2 regions of the Vibrio penaeicida genome follow, and region 2 is predicted to be linked to the other one. Evidence: predicted binding sites of a transcription regulator. Region 2 holds the regulator's gene; the other holds the start of a gene.
What was found. The regulator PurR, encoded in region 2, represses purine synthesis genes. The targets are predictions, from matches to a motif close to TNANGNAAACGTTTNCNTNA.
Positions count from the first base shown of each region.

Region 1: a site for PurR is predicted at 1,374-1,393, ahead of LDO37_RS13890 (NCS2 family permease). Genes of this name have one in related genera too.

Region 1 is NZ_AP025144.1:3,098,252-3,103,489, forward strand. Features, by position in the region: gene gpt (xanthine phosphoribosyltransferase) at 1-28, opposite strand, end outside; gene LDO37_RS13890 (NCS2 family permease) at 57-1,352, opposite strand; gene LDO37_RS13895 (aminoacyl-histidine dipeptidase) at 2,432-3,904, shown strand; gene LDO37_RS13900 (DUF3622 domain-containing protein) at 3,967-4,284, opposite strand; gene purL (phosphoribosylformylglycinamidine synthase) at 4,463-5,238, opposite strand, start outside.
Region 2 is NZ_AP025144.1:1,429,497-1,434,734, reverse strand. Features, by position in the region: gene torD (molecular chaperone TorD) at 125-766, shown strand; gene purR (HTH-type transcriptional repressor PurR) at 1,129-2,133, shown strand; cyclic di-GMP riboswitch class I at 2,295-2,388, shown strand; gene LDO37_RS06695 (TfoX/Sxy family DNA transformation protein) at 2,513-3,103, shown strand; gene LDO37_RS06690 (putative signal transducing protein) at 3,238-3,567, shown strand; gene LDO37_RS06685 (alpha/beta fold hydrolase) at 3,545-4,342, opposite strand; gene glgA (glycogen synthase GlgA) at 4,516-5,238, opposite strand, start outside.

The DNA.
Region 1 (5,238 bases), 1.7 Mb from region 2:
CCCAGGTGATGATAAATTTATTACTCATAGTTGTTATAACCTGTATCGGCTTTGTCTTAGCCTGCGCTAAGAACGAATTTAATGGTGAAAATGGCTGCCATAACCCAAACACTTAGGGACACATCTTGCGCTTTACCACTCAGCGCTTTGATAGCTGCATAGGCAATAAAACCTAAAGCAATACCATCAGCGATAGAAAATGTTAGCGGCATCAGAAGACACGTCACAACAACAGGAGCCGCTTCGGTTAGATCGCACCAGTCAATACTAACCAAACCGGAGAGCATCAGGATTGCAACATAAAATAGTGCGCCTGCTGTCGCGTAAGCGGGGATCATTCCAGCTAGTGGCGAGAAGAATAAAGCAAGTAGGAATAAAATGCCAACCACAACCGCAGTGAGACCAGTTCGACCACCAGCAGCAACGCCAGAAACACTTTCGATGTAAGACGTAGTGTTCGATGTACCCAGAACAGCACCAACAGATGTTGCTGTTGAATCCGCGAGAAGTGCTCGGTTCAAGCGAGGAATCTTGCCATCTTTTTGAATAAGGTCGGCTTTTTGCGCTACCCCTACTAAGGTGCCTGCAGTATCAAACAAATCGACAAATAGGAAAGCAAACACGACGGAAATCATACCGATTTCAAATACAGCAGAGAAATCCAATTGCATAAAGGTTGGTGCAATGCTTGGCGGCCACGAAGCCACACCACCCCAAGTTACATCACCGAATGCTAAGCCAAGACCCGTCACTGCTAGAATAGCAATCATGACTGCGCCTTTTACACCTTTATGAACCAGTGCAATGGTCAAAAAGAAACCAAGTGAAGCGAGTACAGCTGGAAGAGAAGTGATTTGCCCTAACGAGACAAACGTCGCTGGATTATCCACAACAATACCGGCATTTTTCAGTCCGATGAAAGCTAAGAACAAACCAATACCTGCCGAAATACCCGTTCGCAATGACATAGGTATAGAGTGAATGATCCACTCGCGGATTTTAAAAATGCTCAGTAAAATAAATAGAACACCAGAAACAAAAACCGCCGCTAATGCCACTTGCCATGTATGCCCCATCCCCAATACAACGGAATAAGTAAAGAAGGCATTTAACCCCATACCTGGTGCTTGAGCGATTGGGTAGTTTGCCACTAAGCCCATAATGAAACACCCAACGGCGGCCGCTAAACATGTTGCGACAAACACAGCATCACGATCCATTCCGGTATCAGACAAAATCGCTGGGTTAACAAAAATGATATAAGCCATGGTGAGAAAAGTCGTCACCCCGGCAATGATTTCGGTGCGCACACTGGTATTGTGTTCACTCAGTTTAAATAGCCTTTCGAGCATAATCGAATCCCTAAAATTGTGTAAAATAAACGTTTGCGTAATCGATTGGCGCGAATTATAAAGATATCAAATATCAAATTCTAGTTAGAATTAAAACTCTCGATTATCCGTACAATTATCGAAGGCTAGCGACGCTACCTTTTTCATGCATATCAATCACTTAATCCTTATAAACGTTTCTATGCCATATTGGCATAGAGCTCATCATTGTAGGTTGAAAACTGAGCACATAGTTAGACAAGGAACACATTTCCCAGAAATTTGCGATTGGTAGTGTTTAAAAATGGAAGGATTATGAAATTGCAGGGTTATGTTGGGTAAAAGTCACAGAGTGAATATATTTTGAACATAAAAAAACGCCACTCAACTTGAGTGGCGGTAGAATCTTGTAATCCCGACAGCAAAAACAGGGATGGTAAATTAATTCCAATTTTAGGGGTGAACAATTTGTTCAGTCTTACACTTGGTTATGACTAGTAACCAAAGCTGGTTGGGTATGCGAAGTTACCAGTGTATATAGATGGTACATTCCAGAACATCGCAGACGGTAAACCTTTCATAGCTATCACCTTTAAATCAATTAAACACAATTTGATTCTCAGTTCCTTGGAGGCGATAAACGGACTCATCCTTTGAGCATTTTCTCTTCATTGCTGAAGTTGGTTGCTAATATACCATCAGGAAAAATAATTACAACATTTAAAATGATCTATATCACACAAACCCGCTTAAATTGCGCCAAATCAAAAAATTAATGTAATTTAATTACAAAAATATCAAATAATGACAATAGCCAAATGAAACATATTTAATAGTTGCTATCCATACTCTTTAAGGCTAGCAGAAGTATTACGATTCTGTTTTTTACACCGCCAACTATTTGTTACGCGATCGCTAAAGATTGAATTGAGAATTGCTACGTAAATCTGAATTGGAAATGGTATTCTAGGCGCATCGTCACAGCGTTGTTCAGGATGAAGTACGGTCATTACCGCAACTGATGCGATATCTGGTTAGTTATCTTAAATCCTCAAGAAACATCATCCTGCCAGCCTAACAAAACAATAAAGGAGTTTTCCGTGTCTGAGTTCCATTCTGAAATCAGCCAGTTGTCCCCAGCGAAGCTTTGGCAGTTCTTCGATAAAATTTGTTCTATTCCTCACCCTTCAAAGCATGAGGAAGAGCTTGCTCAATACATTATAAATTGGGCTACAGAGCAAGGCTTGGATGTACGCCGCGATCCTACTGGTAACGTGTTTATCAAAAAGCCAGCCACACCAGGAATGGAAAATAAGAAAGGCGTAGTGCTTCAAGCGCACATCGATATGGTTCCTCAAAAAAATGAAGACACGGACCATGACTTCACAAAAGATCCTATCCAACCTTACATTGATGGTGAATGGGTTACTGCAAAGGGCACGACTCTAGGTTCAGATAACGGTATTGGTATGGCTTCTTGCTTAGCTGTACTTGCTTCTGACGACATTAAACATGGTCCAGTTCAAGTTTTACTGACGGTTGATGAAGAAGCAGGCATGACTGGCGCATTCGGTTTGGAGGCTGGATGGCTGGAAGGGGACATTCTTCTCAATACAGATTCTGAGCAGGAAGGTGAAGTATACATGGGTTGTGCTGGCGGTATTGATGGTGCAATGACATTTGATATCCAACGCGAAGAAGTACCAGAAGGTTACGTGACTCGCGTGCTCACTCTAAAAGGCTTAAAAGGTGGGCATTCCGGTTGTGATATTCACACGGGTCGTGGTAACGCGAACAAATTATTTGCTCGCTTCCTTGCCGTTCATGCTCAAGAACTTGATCTTCGACTTATTGATTTCCGTGGTGGTAGCCTTCGTAACGCCATTCCAAGAGAAGCGTTTGCTACCGTTGCCGTCCCTGCTGAAAACCAAGACAAACTAGCAGAACTTTTCAATACTTACACAAACCTGCTCTCTGCTGAATTAGGCAAAATTGAAACAAGCATCGTCTCTTTCAATGAAGAAGCAGAGAATACAGGAAAAGTGTTTGTTCAGGCAGATCAATTCCGTTTTGTTTCCGCTTTAAACGCCGCGCCAAACGGTGTTATTCGTATGAGTGATGAAATCGAGGGTGTGGTAGAAACGTCTTTGAATGTTGGTGTCATCACAACAGAAGATGACAAGGTCACTGTACTGTGTTTGATTCGCTCTTTGATTGACTCGGGTCGAGAGCAAGTTGAAAGCACGCTTCGCTCTATTGCAGAGTTGGCTGGGGCAGAATTATCTTTCTCTGGCGCTTACCCTGGTTGGAAGCCAGACGCAGATTCAGAAATCATGGCTATCTTCCGTGAAATGTATGAAGGCATCTACGGACATAAACCTAATATCATGGTGATTCACGCTGGATTAGAATGTGGGTTGTTCAAAGAACCTTACCCTGAAATGGATATGGTTTCTTTCGGACCAACAATCAAATTCCCTCACTCTCCAGATGAGAAGGTGAAAATTGATACCGTTGCTTTGTACTGGGAACAAATGGTTGCACTACTGGAAGCCATTCCAGAAAAGAAATAATCTCTAGAAAAAGTAAAGGCTGGCGATGAGCCAGCCTTTTTTATTCATAATCGAAAAGTAAATTACTCTTCGTCAGCGATACTTTTCTTTTCTTCCGCTGCTTTTTTCGCTTTTTCTGCGGCCACTTTTTCAGCCAAAGCCAATGCAGCAGCTTCGCGCTCGCTTCGCTTTTCAGCTTTACGATCATTGCGCTTAGCTTGATTTTCTACAAACTCAGCCAGCGTTTTTTCTGCCCACTCGTTTGCTAAAACTTCAGACTCAAAACCAGTTTCGCGTTTCGATACAACAGTACGACGCGATGTAACTTGGCGAGTGATTTCTGCTGTCCAGCCATTGCGCTTCTCAGACACACGGATAGCAAATTTTCTGTTTTTCGACATTTCTATATTCCTAAGGGATTTGTAAAGGGATATAGCCATCCCTTGGCAAGCGCGGTATTAGAGCACAAAGTCACACAAATTGCTCTAGTTTTTCAGCATCAACACTTCGAAAAAACCGCCAGAGCTTTCACTCTGGCGGTTTCGGTAAACTGAGAATCAGTTGCTAGCGAAAACTCAATTAACCGACATTCTTACGTGCATTTTGGAACATACGCATCCAAGCACCATTCTCACCCCAACCCTCTGGAGACCAAGAGTTTGCTACCGTGCGGAATACACGCTCTGGGTGAGGCATCATGATCGTTACACGACCGTCCGATGTTGTTAGACCCGTAATCGCGTTTGGCGAACCATTCGGGTTGTTAGGGTATTGCTGCGTTTGGTTTCCGTTATTATCAACGTAACGCAACGCGACCGTACCTGAATTTTCAATGGCATTTAGGTGTTCACCGCCACGAACTTCAACACGACCTTCGCCATGAGAAACCGCGATTGGCATACGAGAGCCTTCCATACCATCGAAGAACACAGAATCGGATTTCTGCACTTCAACTAGGCTAAAGCGCGCTTCAAAACGCTCAGATTCGTTACGAACAAAGCGAGGCCATAAGTCCGCACCTGGAATCAGTTCCTTCAAGTTTGAAAGCATCTGACAACCGTTACAAACACCTAAAGAGAACGTATCTTCGCGCTTAAAGAAGCTTTCGAATTGGCTGCGAGCCTCTTCATTGAACAAGATTGATTTAGCCCAGCCTTCACCAGCACCCAATACGTCACCGTAAGAGAAACCGCCACAAGCGACTAAACCGTTGTACTCTTCCAGTACGGCTTGCCCTGTTAAGATATCACTCATGTGGATATCGGTGGCTTCAAAACCAGCACGATCGAACGCGGCAGCCATTTCAACGTGAGAGTTCACGCCCTGCTCACGTAGAATTGCCATTTTAGGTTTAG
Region 2 (5,238 bases):
CAACCAATTTGGCTCCTATTCATAACCTGATTTTTATTTTCATTTCTTGCCATACTTTAGATTAGTTCTGTTCATCTTAATTCGTTAGAATTGCGCCAATAACCTCATACGGAGCGGCAACGCTATGCAAGAAACAAAAGCATTCAACGAAAAGCGCGCAGAGATTTACTGGTGGCTTTCTAGCCTTTTTGCTCATGAACTGAAACAAGAAGAGTTGGAGCATTACCACACGGCTGAAATCAGGGGCTTCATTAGCGGTCTTGCAGAAAACGAAACCTTAAAACCGGCGGCTCAGCAACTTATCGAATCCCTGAATAAACTCCAAGATAGAGAAGATGCTCAGTTAGAACTCGCTGCGGATTTTTGTGGCCTATTTCTGACCACAGATAAAAAAGCGGCCTTGCCATACGCCTCAATCTACAAATCTGGTCTGCTCAATGATGAACCAGCGAAACAAATGGAATCATTGTTAAGAGAAAAAGGTGTCTCTTTGCTAGAGGGGTTTAACGAGCCAGCAGATCACCTCGCCATTCAATTGGACTTTTTGGGTAACCTCATTATTCGCTCAAACGAATTAAAAACGAACGAGCAGTTTGAAGATGCACTGCGAGAACAGCTGTGGTTCATAAATACGCATCTCATGACTTGGCTTCCAATATTTAACAAGAACTGCAAAAATTATGATGGCTTTGGGTTCTACGCAGCTTTGTCACAATTGCTTGTGAGTTTTGTCGAACTAGACCGCCAATATATTTCTGGCGAGTAAACCGGCAAGGTGGGATATCTTGATAGTATTGAGCTCGAAGACTTTACTTAGGTATTGAGCTAATTTGTTTTAAATATAAAACAGCACCCTTAAAAAATATTAGGATTCCTCATAAATGTGACACTTGGTATAATTTTTTACGATTCACTCCATTGTCACATAGGAAATTAAAGACTAAGATCGTGATCGCAAACGATAAAATATGAAACGCTGAAAAGCATTAACTAAGCCGCTGTATTAATAGCGGTTTTTGTGTTTTTAGTCGATTTTAATAACACAATGAAATCCGCCTTGCTGAAAACATTAGCTACTTTAAATTTAGCACCTTACCCCTTAGCTCGGCTCTACAGGATATTTGTTTTATGGCCACTATTAAAGATGTCGCACGACTTGCCGGAGTATCAACTACAACGGTTTCGCATGTTATAAATAAAACACGCTTTGTTGCTGAAACTACACAAGAGAAAGTTAAAAAAGCAGTAGAAGAACTAAACTATGCACCGAGCGCTGTTGCACGTAGCTTAAAGTGCAACACGACTCGTACTATAGGTATGTTAGTTACACAGTCTTCTAATCCATTCTTTGCAGAAGTCGTCGATGGCGTTGAAAGTTACTGTTATCGCCAAGGCTACACGTTGATCTTGTGCAACACCGGCGGGATATATGAAAAGCAACGGGATTATATTCGTATGCTTGCTGAGAAGCGTGTAGATGGCATCTTGGTCATGTGCTCAGATTTAACTGAAGATCTTCGTGAAATGCTTGATGCGCACTCATCCATTCCAAAAGTGATCATGGATTGGGGTCCAGAGAGTTCCCAAGCCGATAAGATAATAGATAACTCTGAGGAAGGTGGTTACTTAGCGACAAAATATCTTTTAGACAATGGTCATACCGATATTGCCTGTCTTACTGGCCATGAAGAAAAAGTGGCTTGTATTGAACGGGTCATTGGCTACAAGCGAGCGCTGAGAGAATACGATATTGAATTCAAGCAAGAACGCATACTTGTCGGCAACTTCGAATGTGATACCGCTGTCTTAGCGGCGGACAAGATCCTTGCTATGGAAAACAGACCAACAGCCGTTTTCTGCTTTAATGATCTTATGGCACTCGGGGTCATTAGCCGTCTTCAAGAGAACGGTGTCCGTGTTCCTGATGACATTTCGATCATTGGATACGACAATATTGAGCTATCAGGATACTTTTCTCCTCCTCTGACAACCGTCCACCAGCCTAAGCGCCGAGTGGGTAAAACGGCATTTGAAATCCTTCTCCAAAGAATCAAAGACAAAGAACACGATAAACGCATCTTCGAGATGCATCCTGAAATCGTAGAGAGAAGTTCTGTTAAAAAGTTAAATTAAATTAGTTAATTCTAATTAAGCCTGGCTATATGTCAGGCTTTTTGCTTTATTGCCCAAATAAGAAACAATATTTATATCTGTACATTTATTTTTTGAAGGCAGATCACACATAAAGCATTTTGATGTGATGCTTGTTCCGGTTTTTCTCTATGATTTTATTGTCACGCACAGGGCAAACCATTTGAAAAAGTGGGACGCAAAGCTTCCGGCCTAAATGGATTTATTTGAAATCAATATGGTAGCGGGGTTGCCGATGGTAAATATGCATACTTCTTTTCCAGAGTTAACCAAACTCTGACATCTGACTGCATCACTTTGCTATTTTTTCTCGGACCTGAACTTAGTAGTGGCATAACTTCTTTAGCCGAGACAGTACAGCATGGATAAACCAATACTTAAAAACTCATTGAAGCTATTTGAACCATTAGGGACGATAAAATCACGTTCTATGTTTGGTGGTTTTGGCGTTTTCGCCGATGACACTATGTTCGCCTTAGTCGTTCAAAACACTTTACACATCAGAGCTGACTCAAAAAGTGCTCAAAAGTTCGAACAACAAGGTTTAAAACCTTATGTGTACAAGAAGCGCGGGTTTCCGGTTGTCACCAAGTATTTTGCACTCCCAGAAACCAGTTGGGATAATACCAATGACATCATAGAGAAAGCTTCTCTAGCGCTGAAAGTTGCAAGAACAGAGAAACAAAAGCAAGCCGAAACCAAACCAACGCGTTTGAAAGACTTGCCTAATTTACGTTTGGGTACAGAAAGAATGCTCAAAAAAGCAGGAATCTCTTCCGTTCAGGAGTTACAAAACTTCGGTTCTGTTGAAGCCTTCAAAGCCATCAAGCAGACTCATTCAAGCGATGTTGGCTTAGAGCTACTATGGGCTCTAGAGGGTGCAATTAATGGCACTCACTGGTCCGTGATTCCTCAAGATAGACGTGATGAATTAATGAAACGCTTAAGTTAGTTAAACCTTCATGCTAAAAAAGCCTCCTTTGGAGGCTTTTTTATTGCTGAAATTCACAGTTTATCTATCCTGCACAGACCCTTATGGGCGACTTGCTGTCATAATTAAAACTCATTGACTATATTGGACGAACTATGAAGGTGTACTCTACTGCGCTCCCGACAGAAGCTCATATTGTATGTGAGCTGTTAAAGGCACAGGGAATCGATGTTGAAGTTCGTGGTGAAGGTCTATTTGGCTTGCAAGGTGAGCTTCCATTTGGTCCAGACACCGAACCATATATTTGGTTAAACAACGAATTTCAGTACGACAAAGCCAAAAAGATTGTGAAGTCTTATACCGATCAAACCGCTAACCAATCAAAACCAAACTGGTGCTGTCCGAAATGCGATGAATGGATAGAAGCTCAGTTTGGTGCCTGTTGGAACTGTGGGCACCACGTCAGCGAGCATGCTGACGAATAAACCCTATCGATTTTTCATTAAAAATATCTGGTTTTTCCACATTGCACACATGACCACAATCAGGAATTTCAATCAACGCACTGCGTTTATGAATCCTCACCATTTCTTTGACTGGACGAAGAAACATATAATCTCTATCTCCCATCAGATATAACGTTGGAATCGGGATTTCTTTTTCACGGAAATATTTCATCAACGGGTTTACATCTGCTGCCAAGGTGTACCAACGCTTAAATTCTTTTTGACACAGCTTTTTCGCTTCTCTAACAAATAAATGCCGCGATTCTTTTTGGTTTTTTTGTGGCATGACTATGTAAGCAAACAAGCTGTACAACCACATGTAAGGAATGAAGTGTTTGCTCCAATCTCCCACCTTAACCAACACCTGTGAACGAATATCAAACCGAGTTACCGCCCCACCCAATACCATGGTAGATACTCGATCTGAGGCTATCTCGGCAAGGTTTCGCACAATGATGGTTCCTAAAGACATACCAACAAAGTGAGCAGATTGAATTTTTAAATGATCCAATACTTGCAAGATATCTTGGCAGATATCTTTGAACGTATAGCCTTTTTTAAGGAGATCTTGAATAACATTGTTCGACCGCCCATGACCTCTGAGATCAATAAGCAATAAATTAAAATGCTGCTTGTAGGCTTTAATCTGCTTAAACCAAATGGAAGAGCTACCACCAGCACCATGAACAAAGACCACCCACTCATTACTGGTGGGGTGGTTATAAGTCTTGTGAAATAACAAAGGGTTCGACATCGCTTAACAAATATTATGAATCTTTCTAGTTCTATTAGGTAAAAGCTTACCACAATATGAGTAAATTGGGTGGTCAAGCTCCTCCTACCATAGAAAAGCCTCTCAATTTTCATTGAGAGGCTATTGTCATCAGAGGTTTTACGCAAACAGGCTACACTCAACCCGCTCTTGTTTTACAGCAGCGCAGCCTGATACATATTCACATACTCGTTAGCCGATGCTTCCCAACTAAACTCCGTATTCATTGCATTCAAACGAACGCGCTGAACCTCATCGGGTTGCTGCAAGTATAGAATCAACGCTCGTTGCATCGCGATCAACAATGCTTCTGGTGTTGGGTCTAAGAAACTGAAGCCAGTCGCAAGTTTTTCATCCGTGTCGTAATCAACCACAGTATCTTTTAAACCGCCCACTTCGCGTACAATCGGAAGCGTTCCGTAAGCCATACTATAGATCTGGTTCAACCCACATGCTTCAAACTCTGAAGGCATCAGGAAGAAATCTGATCCAGCTTCAACCAAGTGTGCTAAGCGATTGTTGTAAGCTTCAATAAACGAAAATTTGTTTGAGTATCGACTCGCGGCCTCATGAAGTTTTGCAGCCACTTGAGGCTCACCCGTGCCTACGATAACTAGCTGAACGTCATTTCGCAAAAACTGCTCTATGATAGGCAAAAGGTAGTGGAACCCCTTTTGGTGTGTTAAACGACAAACCATCCCAAAGACAGGCAGCTCTTTTGTTGGCAACCCAACCTCTTCCTGCAATTGGCATTTATTGAGTTGTTTACCCTTCACCATACTCGAAGCTTCAGCCTCATAATGGTGATCTAGGTATTTGTCCGTCTTCGGATCCCATTCACTATAATCGCAACCATTAAGAATCCCGTATAGGTCTGC